3 regions of the Pseudomonas sp. UMAB-40 genome follow, and region 1 is predicted to be linked to each of the others. Evidence: predicted binding sites of a transcription regulator. Region 1 holds the regulator's gene; each other region holds the start of a gene.

Region 1 (3,279 bases):
GGTCAGCTTGACCACATACCCCAGGCGCTCGGTGGCGTCCGTGATTTGCGACACTTCCTCGGCTTGCGGCATGTTCGGGTCAATCTGGAAATTGACGATCGCGCTATGCAGCTCGCGAGTGAGCTTGCCCACTTCCTGATACAGGCCGCGGTCACGGGTCTGATTGAGCTCATGGATAAGTTGCACAGCGTCGCCGAACTTGCCTTTTTCAAGGCTGTCGACCAGTTCGCGGGCATGTTTTTTCAGGGTCGATTCAAAATCGCCCAGTGAAGATTCTTTATGCTCCATAGCTCCCCCGTGGCGCAGTGGATCAACCGATGCGTTCGAAAATCTTCTCGATTTTTTCTTTCAACGCCTGGGCCGTGAAGGGTTTGACCACATAGCCGTTAACACCGGCCTGGGCCGCTTCGATAATCTGTTCGCGCTTGGCTTCGGCAGTCACCATCAGCACCGGCAGGTGCTTGAGCTTTTCATCGGCGCGCACATGACGCAGCAGATCGATACCGGTCATGCCAGGCATGTTCCAGTCCGTTACCAGAAAGTCGATGCTCCCGCTGTTGAGAACCGGAATGGCAGTAGTGCCATCGTCGGCCTCGACCGTGTTGGTGAACCCAAGGTCACGCAACAGGTTTTTTATGATCCGCCGCATCGTTGAGAAGTCATCAACGATGAGGATTTTCATGTTCTTGTCCAATTCGACCTCCAAGCAGTCTTAAACGCGCCCAGCACCTGGACGCGCCATTTCAATCAATCCGGCAATGCACTCGATGACTGTCTGGAGCACAACAGATCGCGACCGGTGCAGTTCAACACCCCACCGGCCTCGTTCGCAGTGTCCCCACACTGCCTTCAGCGCGCTCGCCACTCCCCCAAACGCCCCCGCAAACGGGCCGCGCACTGGCTATGTAACTGGCTGACCCGCGATTCGCTGACCCCCAGGACCTCACCGATTTCCTTGAGGTTCAGCTCTTCGTCGTAGTACAGCGCCAACACCAGTCGCTCACGCTCCGGCAAATTGGCAATCGCGTCCGCCAGCGCGGCCTGGAAGCGTTCATCTTCCAGATCGCGTGACGGCTCCAGATGTGCACTCGCGCCATCCTCGTGCAGCCCTTCGTGTTCGCCGTCCTGCAACAGATCGTCGAAACTGAATAACCGGCTGCCCAGGGTGTCGTTCAAAATCCCGTAATAATCGTCGAGACTCAATTGGAGTTCGGCCGCAACCTCATGATCTTTAGCGTCACGACCGGTTTTAGCTTCAATCGAGCGAATTGCGTCGCTGACCATGCGGGTATTGCGGTGAACCGAACGTGGCGCCCAGTCCCCCTTGCGTACTTCATCGAGCATCGCGCCGCGGATTCGAATGCCCGCGTAGGTCTCGAAACTCGCGCCTTTGCTGGCGTCATATTTGGTCGATACTTCAAGCAGGCCGATCATCCCGGCCTGGATCAGGTCTTCAACCTGGACACTGGCCGGCAGACGGGCCAGCAAGTGGTAAGCAATGCGTTTGACCAGTGGCGCGTAACGCTCGATCAGCTCGTACTGCGCGTCACGTGCCGACTTCTTGTAGAGGTTGTAGCCACTGGCTGTCATAGGACGGGTCCTGCGGTCTGTTGCACGAGGCGCTCGACGAAAAACTCCAGGTGCCCACGCGGATTGGCAGGCAGCGGCCATGTGTCGACCTTCTGCGCGATCGCCTTGAACGCCAGGGCGCACTTGGACCGCGGGAACGCTTCGTAGACGGCGCGCTGTTTCTGCACGGCCTTGCGCACGCTTTCGTCGTATGGCACCGCGCCTACGTATTGTAGGGCGACGTCGAGGAAGCGGTCCGTGACCTTGGTCAACTTGGCGAACAGGTTGCGGCCTTCCTGCGGGCTCTGGGCCATGTTGGCCAGGACGCGGAAGCGGTTCATGCCGTAATCGCGGTTCAGCAGTTTGATCAGCGCATAGGCATCAGTGATCGAGGTCGGCTCGTCGCACACCACCAGCAAGACTTCTTGCGCTGCGCGAACGAAACTGACTACCGAGTCACCAATACCCGCAGCGGTGTCGATCACCAATACGTCGAGGTTGTCGCCGATATCACTGAAGGCCTGGATCAGACCGGCGTGCTGGGCCGGGCTCAGATGAACCATGCTCTGTGTGCCGGACGCGGCCGGAACGATGCGAATACCGCCAGGGCCCTGCAACAGAACGTCGCGCAGCTCACAGCGGCCTTCGATCACGTCGGCCAGGGTACGTTTGGGTGTCAGCCCCAATAGGACGTCGACGTTCGCCAGCCCCAGATCGGCGTCTAGCAGCATGACGCGCCGGCCGAGTTCAGCTAGAGCCAGGGACAAGTTCACTGACACGTTAGTCTTCCCGACGCCACCTTTGCCGCCGGTCACCGCGATCACCTGTACGGGATGCATGCTGCCCATGTTATTTCTTTACCTTGTCTTGCATAGACGGAGGCCACATTACTGGCTGCGCGCTCAATAACTGAACAATGCATGGCAGACCATCGATGTAGGTACAAAAACTGTTCATTAGTACCTCAGCCAACCTGCTTGGTCGGGCTGTGGTAAATATCAGCGAACATGTCAGCCATGGCTTCTTCGCTGGGTTCTTCTTGCATTTGCACGCTTACGGCGCGACTGACCAACTGATGACGACGCGGCAGATGCAAATCATCCGGAATACGCGGGCCATCGGTCAGGTAGGCCACCGGCAATTCATGACTGATCGCCAGGCTCAACACCTCGCCCAGACTTGCCGTTTCATCCAGTTTAGTCAGGATGCAGCCAGCGAGCCCGCAGCGCTTGTAACTGTGATAAGCGGCCGTTAGAACCTGTTTCTGGCTGGTGGTTGCCAAAACCAGATAATTTTTTGACTTGATGCCACGTCCGGCCAGGCTTTCGAGCTGCATGCGCAGGGCCGGGTCGCTGGCCTGAAGGCCGGCGGTATCGATCAACACCACGCGTTTGCGCAGCAACGGATCCAGCGCCTGCACCAGCGATTGGCCCGGATCAACGTGGGTTACCGACACGTTGAGGATCCGGCCCAGGGTCTTCAATTGTTCCTGAGCACCGATACGGTAGCTGTCCATGCTCACCAGCGCGATGTTTTGCGCGCCGTATTTGAGCACGTAGCGGGCCGCGAGCTTGGCCAGGGTGGTGGTCTTGCCCATGCCGGCAGGGCCGACCATGGCAATCACGCCGCCCTCTTCCAGTGGCTCGACTTCCGGTGTGGCAATCATCCGCGCCAGGTGCGCCAGCAACATGCGCCAGGCCTGACGGGGTT
Region 2 (3,279 bases), on a different contig from region 1:
AACAGGCTGGGTTTTTTATCGAATTGGGGCCTGGCGCTACGGGCGGGAGCCTGGGTTTCGGCGGTGTAGGAGGGCGTAGCCATGAAGGACAATCCTGAGGAAGGAAGGAGTGTCCGTCATGATCGTTGCCAAATGTTACAGAGAGACTGCCTTGGGTCAGGGTTTGGGTTGTTTGCTGATCCGTTAATCAGAATTCACTTCGGTTTTGAGGCTCGCCACAGGGGTTTGATGGCGTTTTGAGGATCAATAATCCTGGCGCTTGCGAAACGCCCAACGCCCCGCAATCACGGTAAACGTCGCGACCAGCGCCACCAGAATCCAGAACCCCTCTGGATCCCCCGACAATGGCACCCCACCCACGTTCATGCCAAAAAAACCGGCAATGATGTTGATCGGCAGCGCCAGCACCGTCACCACCGTCAGGGTGAACAGCGTGCGGTTGCTCTGCTCGTTCAGGTTGGCCGCGATCTCTTCTTGCAACAGCTTGATCCGCTCACCCAGCGCCGTGAGGTCGTTGATGATCAGCGCAAACTCCTCGGTGGACTTGCGCAGCTCCTTCACGTCCTCCTTCTGCAACCACTGCGGCGGCCGGTTGAGAAGTCGCAACAACGAACCCGGCTCCAGCGCCAGCAACCGTTGCAGACGCACCAGCACCCGGCGATTGGCACCCAGTTCTGCACGGTTGGTCGACAGCCGTGATGACAGCAACTCATCTTCGATCTGATCGACACTGAGGCTGGTCTTGCGCACGATCTGGGTCAGCACCTCGCCCTGATCGCGCAGCAAATGCACGAGCAATTCCAGCGGTGAACGAAAGCACTCACCGGCCTTCACCGAGGACCGCAGCTTGTCCACCGAGTGCAGCGGTTGCAGGCGGGCGCTGATGATCAGCCGACTGCGGGCACAGACCCAGAGCGTCGACACATCCGACGACACCATGCTGCTGAGGTTGAACACCACATCGTTGACCACGGCCAGCAACGCCGAATCCACATGTTCGATGCGCGTGGATCGAGACCCTTCGTGCAACGCTTCGAAAAATTCGTCCGGCAGTTCCAGATGGCTTTTCATCCAGCGCTCGCACGCGGCATGCGCGAGGTTCAGGTGAAGCCACAGAAATTCATCGCTGTCGTCCGGTTGTTGCAGGCATTGCAACGCCTTGGCCGAGTCGATCTCCCGACCACGCTCACCGGGGCGAAAACTGAAACCGTAGAGCAGACCAAACAGGTCCGGGTCGCGATGGCTTTGGTCGATGCTGTGGTTCATGAGGGCTCGCAAGAGGGGCAATCGCTCGATGTAGCAGGGTGACGGCTGGGTTCACTTGAGCCGCATCATCGCAAGCCTGGATGACGATTTTGTGACGAAAAAGTGACCGCAAACGATTGCGTTGCCGGTGGTCGGATACATCTCAAGAACCGCTCTGGCACGCCGATCACGCTTAGGTTAAGTTGCGCGCCCTCGGCCAGCCGCCGACGTCGCAGACAGGGAAGTCCGGACACCTTTCACGCTTGGTTACGGCGTGTCTCACCCCTGTCATGAGTATTACTCGATGCTGCAAAAATCCCTGAGAGCACAAATCCTCGCGTTGCTGAGCGGCAGTCTGTTGGCGATGTTGCTGATCGCGCTGGCTTGCTTTCACTTTCTGTCCAGCGGTGTTCAGAGCTACGCGAACCTGATCGAAGGCCCGTTGCACACCTCGCAGTTGATCGACGAAGCCAACCTGCAATTCAAGGTGCAGGTACAGGAATGGAAAAACGTCCTGCTGCGTGGCAAGCAACCGGCCGACCTGGACAAATACTGGAAGCAGTTCGAGGACCGTCAGCGCGATGTGCAGGGCATTCTCGGTGAGCTCGCCGGGCAAAAAGGTATCGAGCCGCAACTGAAAACCCGCATCGAACGCCTGCGTGACGAACACCGTCTGCTGGGCGCTGCCTATCAAAAGGGCCGTGATGCCTATGTGGCGGCCGGCGCCGACCCAACGGCTGGCGACGCTGCGGTCAAAGGTGTCGACCGTGCCGCCAGCGAACAGATGACCGAATTGGTCAGCGAATTGCGCAAGCAGGGGGCCGAGCAATCGAAGCAGATCAGCGCCGATGCCGATCGCACGGTGTTGCTGGGGATCATTGTGATGCTCGCCTCGGGTCTGTTGATCGGCCTGTTGAGCCTGTGGCTGGTCAACCGCAACCTGGTTGAACCGATCCGCAAACTGATCGACTACGTCGCGCAACTCAGCCAGGGCAAGTTTGCCGACCGCGTGGCCAGCACCCGTCAGGATGAGCTGGGCAAGTTGGCGATCGCGGCCAACACCTTGCGTGATTTCCTCGCCGAAACCTTCAGCCGTTTGCAGCGCAGCGCCAAGGACCTGGACAGCGCCAGCGGTGAATTGAATTCGATCGCCGGCCTCATGGCCAGTGGCACCAACGAGCAGTTCAACCGCACCGATCAGGTGGCCACGGCGATGAACGAAATGTCGGCCACCGCCCAGGAAGTCGCCCGTCACGCCGCCGATGCGGCACGTGCCGCCGACGATGCCGACCAGTCCGCCCAGCACGGCGAAAAAGTCATGCAGGGCACCATTCACACCATCACCCGGATGCGCGGCGAAATCGCCAATACCGCCACGGTCATTCGCCAGCTGGAAACCGACAGCGGACGCATTGGCAAGGTGCTGGAAGTGATTCGCGGCATCGCCGAACAAACCAACCTGCTGGCGCTCAACGCGGCGATCGAAGCGGCCCGTGCCGGTGAAGCCGGACGCGGTTTTGCGGTGGTGGCCGATGAAGTGCGCAGCCTGGCCCAGCGCACGGCGGCGTCGATCATCGAGATCAACCAGATCATCCAGACCGTGCAAACCGGTGCGGTGGACGCGGCTCAGGCGATTGAAAGCGGCCAGTCGCGCAGCGAAGAAAGCGTCGAGCAAGTGACCCAGGCTGGCGCCATGCTGGAGCGGATCACCCATGCCGTGGAAGCCATCCGCGACATGAACCGCCAGATCGCCACCGCCGCCGAAGAACAGACCTCGGTGGCCGAGGACATCTCACGCAACCTGACTGAAATCACCAGCATTGCCAGCACCAACCTGGACAACGTGCAGCGCACCGAAGCGGCCGGCCGTAATTTGCATGGGTTGTCGGGGCAGTTGAATGAAGTGACGGCGCGTCTGAGCGCTTGATGGCAGGGGCTGTAGGCCCGAGTCGGTACGCAGTCGATCTCGGTCCTGCTTAAATCTGTACGGGAAGGCTAAAGGTAAACGTCGTGCCCAGTTGCTCGGTGGAGACG
Region 3 (3,279 bases), on a different contig from region 1:
AGTGTGCAGCCCTGTGGACACTTTGTGGGCGTTACGGGTGGGGAAATGCAGCAATTGTCCTCGTAAAAAATGACGAAGCCCTTTATTTAAAGGGCTTCTGAGGGGGGATGGATAGCTGCGGTGCTTTAGACCCTGAAATGACTCACCATCATCTGCAACTGATTCCCCAACCGCGCCAGTTCAACACTGGATGCCGCGGTTTCGTCGCTGGCGGCGGCGGTCTGTTCTGACACGTCGCGCACGTTGATGATGCTGCGGCTGATCTCTTCGGCCACGGCGCTTTGTTGCTCGGCAGCGGCAGCGATCTGCTGGTTCATCGACTGGATGTTGGACACGGTGCGGGTGATGTTTTCCAGCGACACGCCAGCCTTGCGGGTCAGGGCCACGCTGCTGTCGGTCAGGGCGCGGCTGTTGTTCATCACGTTCGACACTTGTTGAGTGCCATTCTGCAGACCGGCCACCAGGCCTTCGATTTCTTCGGTGGATTTCTGTGTGCGCTGGGCCAGGCCACGGACTTCGTCGGCAACCACCGCAAAACCACGACCGGCTTCACCGGCACGCGCGGCTTCAATGGCGGCGTTGAGGGCCAGCAAGTTGGTCTGTTCGGCAACGGCCTTGATCACGTCCATGACGCTGCCGATCTTGTCGCTTTCCTGTTGCAACACGCTCATGGCTTCGGTGGAGCGTGCCACTTCGCTGGCCAGTCGCTCGATCTGGGCGATGGCTTCGTTGACCACTTTATCGCCTTCGCGAGCCTCGCCGTCAGCGGCGGCTGCGGCCTGGGAGGCTTCTTCCGCGTTGCGCGCGACTTCCTGCACGGTGGCGGTCATCTCGTGCATGGCGGTGGCCACCTGATCGGTCTCGATTTTCTGGCTGTTGACGCCGGCGCTGGTTTGCTCGGTGACGGCGGACAATTCTTCGGCGGCGCTGGCGATCTGGGTGACGCCGTCGCGGATGCCGCTGATCAAGTCACGCAGGGTCACTCCCATGCGCGCGATGCCTTGCTGCAACACGCCGAGTTCGTCGCGGCGCGTCACTTTGACGTCCTGGGACAGGTCGCCGCTGGCGATGCGTTCGACCACGGCCAGGGTGTCGCGCAACGGGCGGGTGATCTGACGGGTGATGATGACCGCAGCAATGATGCCCACCAGCAACGCCAGCAATGTGCTGATCAGCTGCAATGTGCGCGCCTGGGCGCTTTCGGCGTCACGACGATCGAGCTGGATCTGATACAGCTGATCGCTCAGGGTCACGATCGCGGCGCCCTGGTCAGTCATTTCCTTGCGAGCCTGCACGGCATCGGTGTTGGCGGCTTTATAGGCGATCAACGCGTTGCGGTAGTTGCCAAGTGCGGTTTCCAGCTGACGCAGGGCGTCTTGCTGGGTCTCGGCGAAATGCACGTTCAGCGGTTTCAGGCTGGCAATCGCCGCATCCAGTTGGACGACGGCTTTTTGCTCGGTCTCGGCATTGGTGGTGGCGGTGTAGCCGCGCACTTCGTAGCGCGCCAGGATGAACGCTTCCTTGGCGGCGGTGACGGCCTGGAACTGTTCGAAACGCTGATCGCTCAAAGGCATTTGTTGTACGCGGGTGCTGATGACATCGATCAGCGTGCTGGCTGTTTCAGCATTGGCGCCCATGGTGTCGCGAGCGCTGTTGCCGGTGCGGTAGGCGCTGCGCATTTTGTTCAGCGACGTCTTGTAGGCGTCGATGTAAGTGCCTTGCTCTTTGAGCAGCTTGAGGTTTTCCGGGCTCTTGAACTTCGACAGCAGCGATTGTTGCTGAGCGGAAAAGGCGTCAAGGGTGGTCTGGACGTTCTGAGCGGCGGTTTCATCGCCGTTGGTCAGCATGTACTGCAGGCGAACCACACGAAGCTTGGTCAAGCCGGCGTTGAGCTGGGTGATGTCGCTCATCCAGTTGCTGCGGTCAATCAACCCGCCCAGGCTCGTCCAGCCGGTCAGGGCCAGTACGCAGGTCAGTGCCAGGACCAGGCCGAACCCCAGGCCCAGTTTCATGTTCACGCTGATGTTGCCGAACCAGCTATTCATCAAATTCCTCCAGGAACGTTGCGCTTTCGATCGTCGGTTGGCTGGAAGATTGTTGTTTTTTTAGGTGCCAGCAAGGGTGTGTAGCAGGTCTGTATCGGCAGCAATCGCGAGAGCTGAAAGGATTTTGTCGGACAGATCTGTAACAAGATTTCTGGGGCGCCTTAAGCTTTTTTTCACATGGGTTTCACCCGCTGCTGACGCGCGCGACTCTACCCTCGCGGCACCTAATGACAGTGATGCATGCCGGCGAGGCGGCTTGATGTGGAATTGAGACTGAGTCTGTTCGGGATAAAACGCTCAATTAAACTGGGCCGGTTGACCCGCTACCGAAACACGGCCGTGGTGCTGGCATCGGCGCTGCTGGTGATTCCATTGACAATCTGGCTGTTGCAGCCAGCCGCCATACCGGACTTGGCGCATGGCAATGTGGCGGGCGCACGAGCGTTGGCCGCCGACTGGGCCAAAGGCGATGTGATTGTGCTGGTGCGCCATGTCGAGCGCTGTGATCACTCGAAAGCCGCGTGCCTGAGCGGCAACGATGGCATTACCGATCGTTCGCGCAGCGTCGCGGTGAGCGTCGGTGCACGGTTTGAACAGATGGGGCTGGACAAGGCCGATATCTACAACAGTCCGATGATTCGTACGTCGCAGACGGCCAGTTACATGTTCAACAAAGTCGCGCTTGGCGAGGATTGGTTGGTCAGTTGCAAAGGCACGATGCTGCGTGATGCCTTGGCGCATAAAGTGGCGGGTCGCAACCTGATCTTGGTAACCCACAGCGAATGCATGGCGCAACTCGAGAAGGATCTCAATTTGTCCACTTCTACACTCGGCTACGGCGCTTCTCTGTTCATCTCCACCCAAACACCTCAAGCACCGCGTATGCTCGGTTTCATTGAAGCTTCCGACTGGCGCTCGGTGACCACCGAATGAGTTTTCCCTCTGGATCAGGACACACGATGCTGACTTCTTCCCGCAACCGCTTTTACTGGGCGAACTTCGGTATCCCGTTGGCCTGCGCGGCCGTGGTTTTCCTGATGTTCGACATGACCCGGATCGACATCGCCTTCAGTAATCTTCTGTTTGATCCGGTCGCCCAGATCTTCCCGCTCGACAAGGTTCACTTTTTTGAAAAGCTCACCCACAAGTGGGCGCGCATCATTCCGAACTGGACCGCCGAGATTGCCCTGATCGGCGCGGTGCTGTCGTTTGTCTGGCCGCTGATCGACATTTC

What was found. The regulator FliA, encoded in region 1, starts transcription of late flagellar genes. The targets are predictions, from matches to a motif close to CTAAAGTTTNNNNNNNNNNNGCCGNTAA.
Region 2: K0F88_RS14025 (methyl-accepting chemotaxis protein) is a predicted target of FliA. The motif match lies at 1,408-1,435, and genes of this name have one in related genera.
Region 3: K0F88_RS22915 (methyl-accepting chemotaxis protein) is a predicted target of FliA. The motif match lies at 2,137-2,164, and genes of this name have one in related genera.

Annotation. Positions count from the first base shown of each region.
Region 1 covers NZ_LT607560.1:202,374-205,652, forward strand. The annotation lists gene K0F88_RS15980 (protein phosphatase CheZ) at 1-288, opposite strand, end outside; gene K0F88_RS15985 (chemotaxis response regulator CheY) at 311-682, opposite strand; gene fliA (RNA polymerase sigma factor FliA) at 850-1,590, opposite strand; gene fleN (flagellar synthesis regulator FleN) at 1,587-2,417, opposite strand; gene flhF (flagellar biosynthesis protein FlhF) at 2,534-3,279, opposite strand, start outside.
Region 2 covers NZ_LT607559.1:35,003-38,281, reverse strand. The annotation lists gene K0F88_RS14035 (inorganic phosphate transporter) at 1-83, opposite strand, end outside; gene K0F88_RS14030 (transporter) at 244-1,266, opposite strand; gene K0F88_RS14025 (methyl-accepting chemotaxis protein) at 1,550-3,172, shown strand; gene K0F88_RS14020 (GAF domain-containing sensor histidine kinase) at 3,222-3,279, opposite strand, start outside.
Region 3 covers NZ_LT607567.1:153,898-157,176, reverse strand. The annotation lists partial or broken gene K0F88_RS22920 (DUF3077 domain-containing protein) at 1-10, opposite strand, end outside; gene K0F88_RS22915 (methyl-accepting chemotaxis protein) at 126-2,045, opposite strand; gene K0F88_RS22910 (histidine phosphatase family protein) at 2,307-2,978, shown strand; gene K0F88_RS22905 (phosphatase PAP2 family protein) at 3,005-3,279, shown strand, end outside.